One region of the Halomonas terrestris genome, then DNA from elsewhere that is predicted to be linked to it. Evidence: predicted binding sites of a transcription regulator. Region 1 holds the regulator's gene; each other region holds the start of a gene.
What was found. Region 1 encodes sigma-54, which starts transcription at its own class of promoters, with help from an activator protein. Its sites were predicted from a motif close to TGGCACNNNNNTTGCTNT; they were not measured.
Positions count from the first base shown of each region.

Region 2: a site for sigma-54 is predicted at 1,821-1,838, ahead of glnL (nitrogen regulation protein NR(II)). Genes of this name have one in related genera too.
Region 3: a site for sigma-54 is predicted at 2,453-2,470, ahead of urtA (urea ABC transporter substrate-binding protein). Genes of this name have one in related genera too.

Region 1 covers NZ_JBMHFZ010000023.1:21,923-25,615, reverse strand. Annotated here, with positions in the region: gene lptA (lipopolysaccharide transport periplasmic protein LptA) at 1-77, shown strand, start outside; gene lptB (LPS export ABC transporter ATP-binding protein) at 86-811, shown strand; gene ACOMD9_RS17975 (RNA polymerase factor sigma-54) at 960-2,372, shown strand; gene hpf (ribosome hibernation-promoting factor, HPF/YfiA family) at 2,530-2,838, shown strand; gene ptsN (PTS IIA-like nitrogen regulatory protein PtsN) at 2,845-3,315, shown strand; gene rapZ (RNase adapter RapZ) at 3,365-3,693, shown strand, end outside.
Region 2 covers NZ_JBMHFZ010000011.1:72,830-76,522, forward strand. Annotated here, with positions in the region: gene glnA (glutamate--ammonia ligase) at 1-645, shown strand, start outside; gene ACOMD9_RS12150 (DUF4124 domain-containing protein) at 811-1,377, shown strand; gene ACOMD9_RS12155 (hypothetical protein) at 1,471-1,665, shown strand; gene glnL (nitrogen regulation protein NR(II)) at 1,945-2,991, shown strand; gene ntrC (nitrogen regulation protein NR(I)) at 2,984-3,693, shown strand, end outside.
Region 3 covers NZ_JBMHFZ010000006.1:134,367-138,059, reverse strand. Annotated here, with positions in the region: gene urtB (urea ABC transporter permease subunit UrtB) at 1-898, opposite strand, end outside; gene urtA (urea ABC transporter substrate-binding protein) at 1,060-2,403, opposite strand; gene ACOMD9_RS08200 (tripartite tricarboxylate transporter permease) at 2,715-3,693, opposite strand, start outside.

The sequences.
Region 1 (3,693 bases):
TGGTCCAGGCCCGCGCCGAGGCAGAGGGTGTCGAGGAGCGACAGCGCGTACGCATGACCCTGCAGCCCGAGCAGTAAGGGACGACATGAAGACACTTCGCGCCAACCACCTGGCCAAGAGCTACAAGCGTCGCCGCGTGGTGCATGACATCAGCCTGACCATCGGCCAGGGCAGCATCGTCGGCCTGCTCGGACCCAACGGCGCCGGCAAGACCACCTCCTTCTACATGATCGTCGGACTGGTGCGCGCCGATGCCGGCGAGGTCCACATCGATGGGCAGGACCTGTCGAGGGCGGCCATGCACGAGCGGGCCCGGGCCGGCATCGGCTACCTGCCCCAGGAGGCCTCCATCTTCCGCAAGCTCTCGGTGGCCGACAACATCATGGCGATCCTCGAGACCCGCCGCGACCTCGATCGCGCCGGCCGCCAGGCTCGCCTGGAGGAGCTGCTCGCGGACTTCCACGTCACCCACATCCGTGACAATCTCGGCATGAGCCTGTCCGGCGGCGAACGACGGCGGGTGGAGATCGCCAGGGCCCTGGCCATGGAGCCCGCCTTCATCCTGCTCGACGAGCCCTTCGCCGGGGTCGACCCCATCTCGGTGGGCGAGATCAAGGGCATCATCCGCCAGCTCAAGGCACGCGACATCGGCGTGCTGATCACCGACCACAATGTGCGCGAGACCCTCGACATCTGCGATACCGCCTACATCGTCGGCGACGGGCAGATCATCGCGGAGGGCAACGCCGAGGCGATCCTCGCCAACCAGCGGGTACGCGAAGTGTATCTCGGCGAGGACTTTCGCCTCTGAAACACCATTGTAACCTTATGACAAGAATGCCGATATTATGTGACGGCATGAAAATTGCCGTTGGCACGCTTTTTGCTAATAAACGACTTGCAACACGACCCCCGGCGGGCTAGGGTGAGGTTTTCCGGCGAATGAGTACACACCTCTCGTGGCCATGAAAGCATCCCTGCAACTTCGCGTCGGCACCCAACTGACCATGACCCCCCAGTTGCAGCAGGCCATTGCCCTGCTGCAGCTCTCCACCCTGGACCTGCGCCAGGAGATCCAGCAGGCGCTGGAAGCCAATCCCATGCTGGAGCTCGACGATGACTTCGGCGAGCAGGAGACAAGCGAGACGCCCGACGACGACTGGGCCAGCGAGATCCCCGACGAGCTCTCGGTCGACAGCGACTGGTCCGACACCTACCAGGACCTGGGCACGCCCGCCGGCAGCGGCGAGGGCCCCGACTTCGAGCGCCAGGCCGATGGCCAGAGCCTGCAGGGTCATCTCGCCTGGCAACTGGCGATGACCGACCTGAACGAACGCCAGCGGCACATCGCCGAGAGCCTGATCGATGCCGTGGACGGTGCCGGCTACCTGGGCCAGTCCCTCGACGAACTGCGCGACGGCCTCAGGAGCCAGGGCCTCGAGGGGCTCAAGGGCCGCGAGGTGGAGCAGGTACTGCTGCGGCTGCAGCAATTCGAGCCCACGGGGATCTTCGCCCGGGACCTGCGGGAATGCCTGATGCTGCAGCTCGCCGTCCTGCCCGACGACACCCCGCTGCTGCCCCAGGCGCGCCGCCTGGTCCGCCAGTTCCTCGAGGCACTGGCCGGCGACGACCGACGCCTGCTCAAGCGCCGCCTGGGCCTCGACGACGACGCCCTCGACGAGGTCATCGCCCTGATCCGCTCACTCGACCCGAGGCCGGGCAGTCGCTATTCGGAATCCGGCAGCGACTACGTCATTCCCGACCTGGTCGCTCGCCACGACCGGCACGGCTGGCAGGTGGAGCTCAACCCCGAGGCCCTGCCGCGACTGCGGATCCAGCCCGACTATGCGGCGCTGATTCGCCGCGCGGACAAGAGCCAGGACAACCAGTTCCTCAAGGATCACCTGCAGGAAGCGCGCTGGCTGATGAAGAGCCTCTCGAGCCGCAACGACACCCTGCTGCGCGTGGGGCGCGAGATCATGGCCCGCCAGCTCGACTTCCTCGAGCAGGGCGAGGAGGCGATGAAGCCCTTGATACTGGCCGACATCGCCCAGGCCGTGGAGATGCACGAATCGACCATCTCGCGGGTCACCACCCAGAAGTTCATCCATACCCCCCGCGGCGTCTTCGAACTGAAGTACTTCTTCTCCAGCCAGGTCGGCAACGGCGATGGCGATGCCCACTCGAGCACGGCGATCCGCGCCCGGCTGCGCAAGCTGATCCAGGAGGAGCCGCCGCGCAAGCCGCTCTCCGACAGCAAGCTGGTGACCCTGCTCGACGAGGCCGGCATCAAGGTGGCGCGCAGGACGGTGGCCAAGTACCGCGAGGCCATGGGCATCCCCTCCTCCAGCGAGCGCAAGCGGCTGAGATGATTCCCGGACCCCGGCGTGAGCGCCCCTCCAGCGATGGAATTCCGATCCCTTGCATGACCCGCATCAGCGGTCGGGTGCAACGCCCTCCACAGGGGGTTTGCACGGCAGGAAAAAGGGTTACAATCGAAGCACCAACCGAAGGACGAAGGAGCGTGTCATGCAAGTCAACATCACCGGCCATCATGTGGAACTGACCGACGCCCTGCGTGACTATGTGAACGAGAAGCTCACTCGCGTGGAACGCCACTATGACAACATCACCACCGTGCAGGTCACGCTCTCCGTGGAGAAGGAGAGGCAACAGGCCGCCTGCACCCTGCATGCCGCCGGTGCCGATCTGCATGCCGAGGCCATGGACGGCGACATGTACGCCGCCATTGACGCCCTCGCCGACAAGCTTGACCGCCAGCTCGTCAAGCACAAGGAGAAGGTCCAGGCCCGCGCCCAGGGCGCCGGCGCCCGCTGATCCACCATGACACTCGAAGCCATCCTGCCCCCCGAGCGCACCCTCTTCGGGGTGCCCGGGGGGAGCAAGAAGCGGGTGCTGGAGTTCTTCAGCACCTTCATCGCCCAGAACACCCCGAGTCTCGACAGCCAGGAAGTCTTCGGCCGCCTGATCGGCCGCGAACGGCTTGGCAGCACGGGGATCGGCAATGGTGTCGCCATCCCCCATGCCCGCGATCCTCACTGCAAGGCGCCCATCGCCGGCTTCCTGAAGCTGGCCGAGCCCATCGACTTCGATGCCGTCGATGGCGAGCCGGTGGACCTGATCTTCGTGCTGCTGGTGCCGGAGGAGGCCGACGAGGCCCATCTCGCGCTGCTGGCCCAGGTCGCAGGCGTGATGAACGATGCCGAGACCCGGGGCCGGCTGCGCAAGAGCGCCAGCCAGCGCGAGCTGCATGAGCGGCTCATCGAGGCGATCCGACGACAGTCCTCGGGCTGATCGCCCCTCACCGGGCCACCCGGCCAGCCACACGACCAGGAGACCCGCCATGCAGCTCGTGATCATCAGTGGCCGATCCGGCTCAGGCAAGTCGATCGCACTGCAGGCGCTCGAGGACCTCGGCTACTACGCCATCGACAACCTGCCGGCCATGCTGCTCGGCCCGCTGGTGGACGAACTCAGCAGCGACCACTCCCCCCACACCTCGATCGCGGTGAGCATTGACGCCCGCAACCTGCCCCATGCGCTCGAACGCTTCCCCAGCCTGCTGGAGGAGGTCCGCGCCCGCGGCATCGACGGCCAGGTGATCTACCTCACCACCGATGCGCGCATCCTGCTCGAGCGCTACTCGGAAACCCGCCGGCGCCACCCGCTGAC
Region 2 (3,693 bases), on a different contig from region 1:
TTCATGCCCAAGCCGCTGGTCGGCGACAACGGCAGCGGCATGCACGTGCACCAGTCCTTCTGGAAGGAGGGCGTCAACCAGTTCGCCGGTGACGAATATGCGGGCCTCTCCGAGATGGCGCTCTACTACATCGGCGGCATCATCAAGCACGCGCGTGCCCTGAACGCCTTCGCCAACGCCTCCACCAACTCCTACAAGCGCCTGGTGCCGGGCTTCGAGGCGCCGGTGATGCTGGCCTACTCGGCCCGCAACCGCTCCGCCTCCATCCGCATCCCCTACACCGCCAGCCCCAAGGGCAAGCGTGTCGAGCTTCGCTTCCCGGACCCGACCGCCAACCCCTACCTGTGCTTCGCGGCGATGCTGATGGCCGGCATCGACGGCATCAAGAACAAGATCCACCCCGGCGACGCCATGGACAAGAACCTGTACGACCTGCCGCCGGAAGAGGGCAAGGCCGTGCCCACCGTGGCCCACAGCCTCGACCAGGCCCTGGAGGCCCTGGACCAGGATCGCGCCTTCCTGACCGAAGGCGGGGTGTTCACCGATGACATGATCGATGCCTACATCGAACTCAAGATGGAGGATGTGGAGCGCATCCGCATGACCACCCATCCGATCGAGTTCGACATGTACTACAGCTGCTGATGGCGCCCGCCGCGCCGTGGATCGGTAGCGGCGCCGGCTCGTTGAACGCAGAAGGGGTTCCGCCATGGCGGAACCCCTTTCTTATGTACACTATCCAAGGGACAGGTTCGGGATGCCAAATGACAGGCCGTGCCGCCAGGCCGGCCACGATGCAGGGGAATCCGTATGAACAAGGCACTCGCAGTGCTGGCGCTGGGGCTCTCGGTGAGCCTGGTGGCCCAGGCGCAGACCATCTATCGCACCACCGACGCCCAGGGCAACGTGGTCTTCACCGACAACCCGGAGCGTGGCGGCGAGGAGGTCGAGCTCGCCCCCCTCACCGTGGTGCCCTCCCGGGAGGAGGTGCGGGCAGCCCCGCCCCGGGACGAGGGCCGCGCCCCGGTGGCCTCGCCGGGACAGCCCTTCATGCCCTACGACAGCTTCCGGATCCTGGCGCCGGCCCATGAGGAGACGCTGGAGACCGGCCATGCCGGCAACATCCAGGTGGAACTCGGCATCGAGCCGGAGCTGCGTGAGGACCATCGGGTCCGGCTGCTGCTGGATGGCCGGGTCAGCCAGTCGGCCATGCACACCAGCGCCTTCATGCTCACCAACCTGGACCGTGGCGAGCGTGTGCTGCAGGCCGAACTGCTCGATGCCAATGGCGAGGTCCGTCATCGCACCTCGCCGGTGACCCTCTACGTGCAGCGGGCCAGCGTGAACCTGCCCCAGAACCCCAACCGGCCCGATTAGCTGCCCCCTCGCCGGGCATATCCGCCGCTGTGCCCGGACGGCAGCCCGAGGCCCTGTCGTGAAGCATCGCGTGACGACAGGGCCCTTGATCCCATGGATCGCGCCGAGCGTATCCGCCGCAGCGTCGACCTCGAGTTCCAGTCCCTCGACCGGGCGGAGCGACGCCGCGAGAGGCGTCGCCTCGAGCGCCGCGCACCCACCCGTGACGAGTTCGACGGGCGTCGATTCGAACGGCGCGGGTTCCGCCATGCCGACCCGGAACGGCGCTTCGAGTCCCCTCATCCTTGAGCCGTGCGGCCACTCCACCGGCCTCTCCCCTTGCTGGTGCATTCGCTCGTCGCCATGGGTGACCGACGTGCACCGCATTCCGGCGTGCACTATTGTGGTGCACTACAGGCGTGCAGACAGGCACCGAAACGGCGCCAGGGCGCTTCGCGTGGTGCTGGCGCGCTTCTTGCAACGTTATCGGCAGTACGCCTTGCCATGTCCGGACGGGGCGGCGAGACGAGAGATCACAGCCCCTCCACGGACGGTGAGCGGGACAACGCCATGATTCGAGAAGGCCCGATGTATCAACGCTTGATGGAACACCTGACCACGGCGGTGCTGCTGCTGGACGGCGAGTTGCGCCTGTGCTGGATGAACCCCTCGGCCGAGGCGCTGCTGGCCGTGAGCCTGAGCCGGGTCGAGGGTCTCGAGCTGACAGCCGTGGTGAGCAGCGCGGACGGTCTGGGTGAGGTGCTGGGCAAGGCCCGCGACGAGTTCCACCCCTTCACCCAGCGAGAGGCGCGACTGGTGATCGCCACCGGCGATGCGCTCACGGTGGACTACACGGTCTCGCCGCTCAGCGCCGATGAGCTGCTGCTGGAGATCGAGCCGCGTGACCGCCTGATGCGCATCTCCCGCGAGGAGGCGTTGCTGACCCGCCAGGAGACCATCAAGGTGCTGGCCCGCGGGCTGGCCCACGAGGTCAAGAATCCCCTGGGCGGCATCCGTGGTGCCGCCCAGCTGCTCGAGCGAGACCTCGACGACCCCGGGCTCAAGGAGTTCACCCGGATCATCGTCGAGGAGGTCGACCGCCTGCGCGACCTGGTCGATTCGATGCTGGGCCCCAACCGGGTGATCCGTCATGAGCCGCTGAACATCCACAAGGTGCTGGAGCGTGTGCGCTCGCTGCTGATCGTCGAGCGGCCGGGGGTGCATATCGAGCGCGACTACGATCCCAGCCTGCCGGACCTGTCCGGTGACGAGTCACAGATGATCCAGGCGGTGCTCAACGTCGCGCGCAATGCCGTGGAGGCGATGACCGAGGCCGACATCGCCGAGCCGCGGCTGGTGCTGCGCACCCGGGCCCGCCGCCAGTTCACCCTGGGGGCCGAGCGCCACCGGCTGGTCTGCGAGGTGGCGATCATCGACAACGGGCCGGGGGTTCCCGAGGCGCTGCGCGAGACGCTGTTCTACCCGATGGTCTCGGGGCGGGCCGACGGCAGCGGACTGGGCCTGTCCATCGCCCAGTCGATCCTGCACCAGCACCAGGGGCTGATCGAGTGTGACTCCTCCCCCGGCCGTACCGAATTCCGACTGCTGATTCCGCTGGAGAAGCGCCATGACTGATGTCGCACGTGTCGTGATCGTCGACGACGATCGCGCCATTCGCTGGGTGCTGGAGCGTGCCCTGGCCCAGCCCGACCTGGAGGTCGAGTGCATCGAGCGCGCCGATACCGCCCTCGGCCGGCTGCTCGACGATCCGCCCGACGTGCTGGTCACCGATATCCGCATGCCGGGCATCGACGGCCTGGACCTGATGTCGCGGGTGCGCGACGCCCACCCCGACCTGCCGGTCATCGTGATGACCGCCCACTCCGACCTCGAGAGCGCCGTGGCTTCCTACCAGGGCGGGGCCTTCGAGTACCTGCCCAAGCCCTTCGATGTCGATGAGGCGCTGGCCCTGGTGCGGCGTGCCGTGGCCCATGCCCGCGAGCGCAAGCGCCCGGTCAGCGTGCCCGAGGGGCTCGACGCCGAGATCATCGGCGAGGCGCCGGCGATGCAGGAGGTGTTCCGGGCCATCGGCCGGCTGTCGCATTCGCACATCACGGTGCTGATCAACGGCGAGTCGGGGACCGGCAAGGAGCGCGTCGCCCGTGCCCTGCATCAGCACAGCCCGCGGGCCGGCCACCCCTTCATCGCCCTGAACATGGCGGCGATCCCCCGGGACCTGATCGAGTCCGAGCTGTTCGGCCACGAGAAGGGCGCCTTCACCGGCGCCACCGCCCAGCGCCAGGGGCGTTTCGAGCAGGCCAACGGCGGTACCCTGTT
Region 3 (3,693 bases), on a different contig from region 1:
CCGCCAGGAGCAGTGCCAGCCCCGGCTGGCCGGGCAGCAGTTGCTGCATCGCCCAGGTGGTATAGGCGCCGAGCATGATCAGCTCGCCATGGGCCATGTTGATCACCCCCATCACCCCGAAGGTGATGGCCAGCCCGATGGCGGCGAGCACCAGCACCGAACCGAGGCTCAGGCCGAAGTAGAGGGTCTCGGCGATGCGATTGAGCTTGAGTTTCTGCTCGATGCTGTTGAGCGCCGACCGGGCAGCCGACGCGAGCTCGGCATCCTCGCCCGCCGCCGCCCTCGACAGCGCGACCCGCGCCCGGGGATGCAGGCTGCCCTGCAGGGTCTCGACCGCCTCGACCTCGCCCCGCTCGAGCTCATGGATCGCCAGCGCCTGGCTCAGGCGCTCACGCACCCGACGATCCGCTTCCCGGGCGATCACCTCGCGCAGGGGCTCGGCAAGGTCGGCATCGACCTCGCCCATCAGGCGCTCCGCCGAGGCACGGCGCAGCTCGAGATCCGCCGAGTAGAGATCGACCACGGCGATGGCGCTGCGCAGCTGGTTGCGCAGGGCATTGTTGATACCGATGCGATCCAGCTCGCGGCGGGACATCTCGCCGAGCGGCTCGCCGGTGAGGGCGTCCTCCACCGGCCAGTCGCGGCCGCGGTTGTCGAGCACCACCACGAAGCGGCCATCGTCGGCCCGTTGCAGGCGACCGTCGAGCAGCGACTGCAGCCAGTAGCGGGCTCGCTCATCGTCGCTGGCGACGATGGCCTCGATGGCCTCCCCCTTGGCGGGGAAGCTGTCGACGTCCAGCGCCTCGAGCAGTTCGATGGCAGCGGTATCCTCCCCGCCCTGCTGAGCCTGGGCCGCCAGGGGCATGAAGAGCAGCGCCAGCAGGGTCAACAGCGCCATGCGCCAGCGCTGCGTCCGGCGCTGGGCACGGCAACGGCCGGCCTCGGCCGTCGTCGGCCAGGGCCACGGGAAATTCCTCATCGGGCTTTTCCTCTGGAATGAAGTCAGCGGAGATGGCGTGCCGTTCCGCCGCCCCGAGGGTCGGCGGAACGCGCGGGGACTTACTCGGCCAGGGCGGCCTCGGCTTCTTCGGCCGCGGTGCTGCCGCCACAGGACCCGGTGGACACATTGAAGTTGCCGCAGCGCATCGGGGCGCGCCAGTCGCTGATCAGGTCGCGGGAACCCGGCAGGTAGTCCGACCAGGCATCGCCGGCCACGGTGGAAGGCGTCTGCCAGACGATATCGAACTGGCCGTTGTCCTGGATCTCGCCGATCAGCACCGGCTTGGTGATGTGGTGGTTGGGCATCATCGCCGCATAGCCGCCGGTCAGGTTGGGTACCGTCACGCCGATGATGGCGTCCTTGACCGCGTCGACGTCGGTGGTGCCGGCCTTGCGCACCGCCTCGGTCCACATGTTGAAGCCGATGTAGTGGGCCTCCATGGGATCGTTGGTCACCGCCTCCTCGTCGCCGGTGTAGTCGATCCAGGCATCGATGAAGTCGTAGTTCTCATCGGCATCGACGCTCATGAAGTAGTTCCAGGCGGCCAGGTGGCCGACCAGCGGGCCGGTATCGATCCCGGTCAGCTCCTGCTCGCCCACCGAGAAGGCGACCACCGGGATATCCGCGGCGTCCACGCCCTGGTTGGCCAGCTCGGTGTAGAAGGGCACGTTGGCGTCGCCGTTGATGGTGGAGACCACCGCGGTCTTCTTGCCCTCGCTGCCGAAGCGGCGGATATCCGAGACGATGTTCTGCCAGTCGGAGTGACCGAAGGGGGTGTAGTTGACCAGGATGTCCTCGTCGGCCACCCCGAACTCGTCCTTGAGATAGGCCTCGAGGATGCGGTTGGTGGTGCGCGGGAAGACATAGTCGGTCCCCGCCAGCACCCAGCGCTCCACGCCGACCTGGTCATGCAGGTAGTCGACGGCGGGAACCGACTGCTGGTTGGGCGCCGCGCCGGTGTAGAAGACGTTCTCGGAGGACTCCTCGCCCTCGTACTGCACCGGATAGAAGAGCAGGCCGTTAAGTTCCTCGAAGACCGGCAGCACCGCCTTGCGCGACACCGAGGTCCAGTTGCCGAAGACCACGTCCACCTCGTGCTGTGCCAGCAGCTCCCGGGCACGCTCGGCGAACAGCGGCCAGTTGGAGGCCGGGTCCACCACCACCGCCTCGAGCTGACGGCCGAGCAGGCCCCCTTCGGCATTCTGCTTCTCGACCAGCATCTCCACGGTGTCCTTGAGCACCGTCTCGCTGATGGCCATGGTGCCGGAGAGAGAGTGCAGGATGCCGACCTTGATCGGCTCCTCCTGGGCCAGGGCCTGGCCGCCGGCCCCCAGCAGGGAGGCGGTCAGCAACGCGGTGGTCAGGGGACGGAGCCGCAGCGTCTTGGGTCGGGATAGGGTCATGAAAGTCTCCTTGCTCCCCGGAGGGGTCGTTGTTGTGTGGCAAGAAGACGTTGCAAGCGCTGCGCCATCAGGCGGCACCTCCAGAAAGATCCTTTTATTACAGAAAGTTGAGACATGGCCGTGCCATGAAGGAAGGGCCCGGATGCACCCGGCCGGTGCAACGGGCAGGGGGCGAGGCCCCGATGATGCACCGGGCCCTCCCCTTGCCCATGCACCGCGCCCGTCCCGACGCACTCCCGCGGTGCACCCGCCGGCCCGGGCCCTGCAAGCGGGCCGAGTCGGCGCCCCCGTTCGAGGGGACGAGCGCCGCGTCAGGCGCCGGCGCGCCGCGCCCGGAACACGACCTTCCTCACCAGCGGCAGGGCGAGTGACAGCACGGCGATGATCAGCAGGGCCAGCGATATCGGCTTGTCGATGAAGGTCGACCAGTCGCCACCGGAGATCTGCAGCGCACGCCGCATCGACTCTTCCATGATTCCGCCGAGGATCAGCGCCAGGATCAGCGGTGCGGCCGGGAACCCGAACTGGCGCATGCCCAGGCCCAGCAGGCCGAAGCCGAGCAGCAGGAAGAGGTCGAAGACGCTGAAGCTCATCCCGTAGACGCCGATCATGCAGAAGATCAGGATCAACGACAGCAGGAGCGGCCGCGGCATGTCGAGGATCCTGGCGATCAGCGGGATCAGCGGCAGGTTGAGCACGAGCAGGAAGATGTTGCCGATGTACATGCTGGCGATGACGCCCCAGAACACATCGGGCCGATCCACCAGCATCGCCGGCCCCGGGGTCACGCCCATCACCAGCAGGGCACCGAGCAGCACCGCCGTGGTGCCCGACCCGGGCACGCCCAGGGTCAGCAGCGGCACGAAGGAGCCCGTGCAGGCGGCGTTGTTGGCCGCCTCGGGGGCCGCCACGCCCTTGATGTTGCCCTTGCCGAAGCTGTCGCCATCCCTGGCCAGGCGCTTCTCCATGCTGTAGCCGAGGAAGGAGCCGATGGTGGCGCCGGCGCCGGGCAGCACCCCGGTGAAGAAGCCGAGCACCGAGCTTCTGCCGATGGGACCGGCGATCTCCTTGACCTCCCCTCTCGACAGCTTCAACGAGCCGATGGCGTTGCGCGGCTGCTCCTTGCCGCCACCGCCGCGCAGCAGGATGTAGAAGACCTCGGCCAGGGCGAAGATCCCCAGCGCCACCACCAGGAAGTCGATGCCGTCGAGAAGATGGGCACTGCCGAAGGCATAGCGCACGGTACCGGTCTGCAGGTCGATGCCGATGATCGAGATCATCACCCCGATC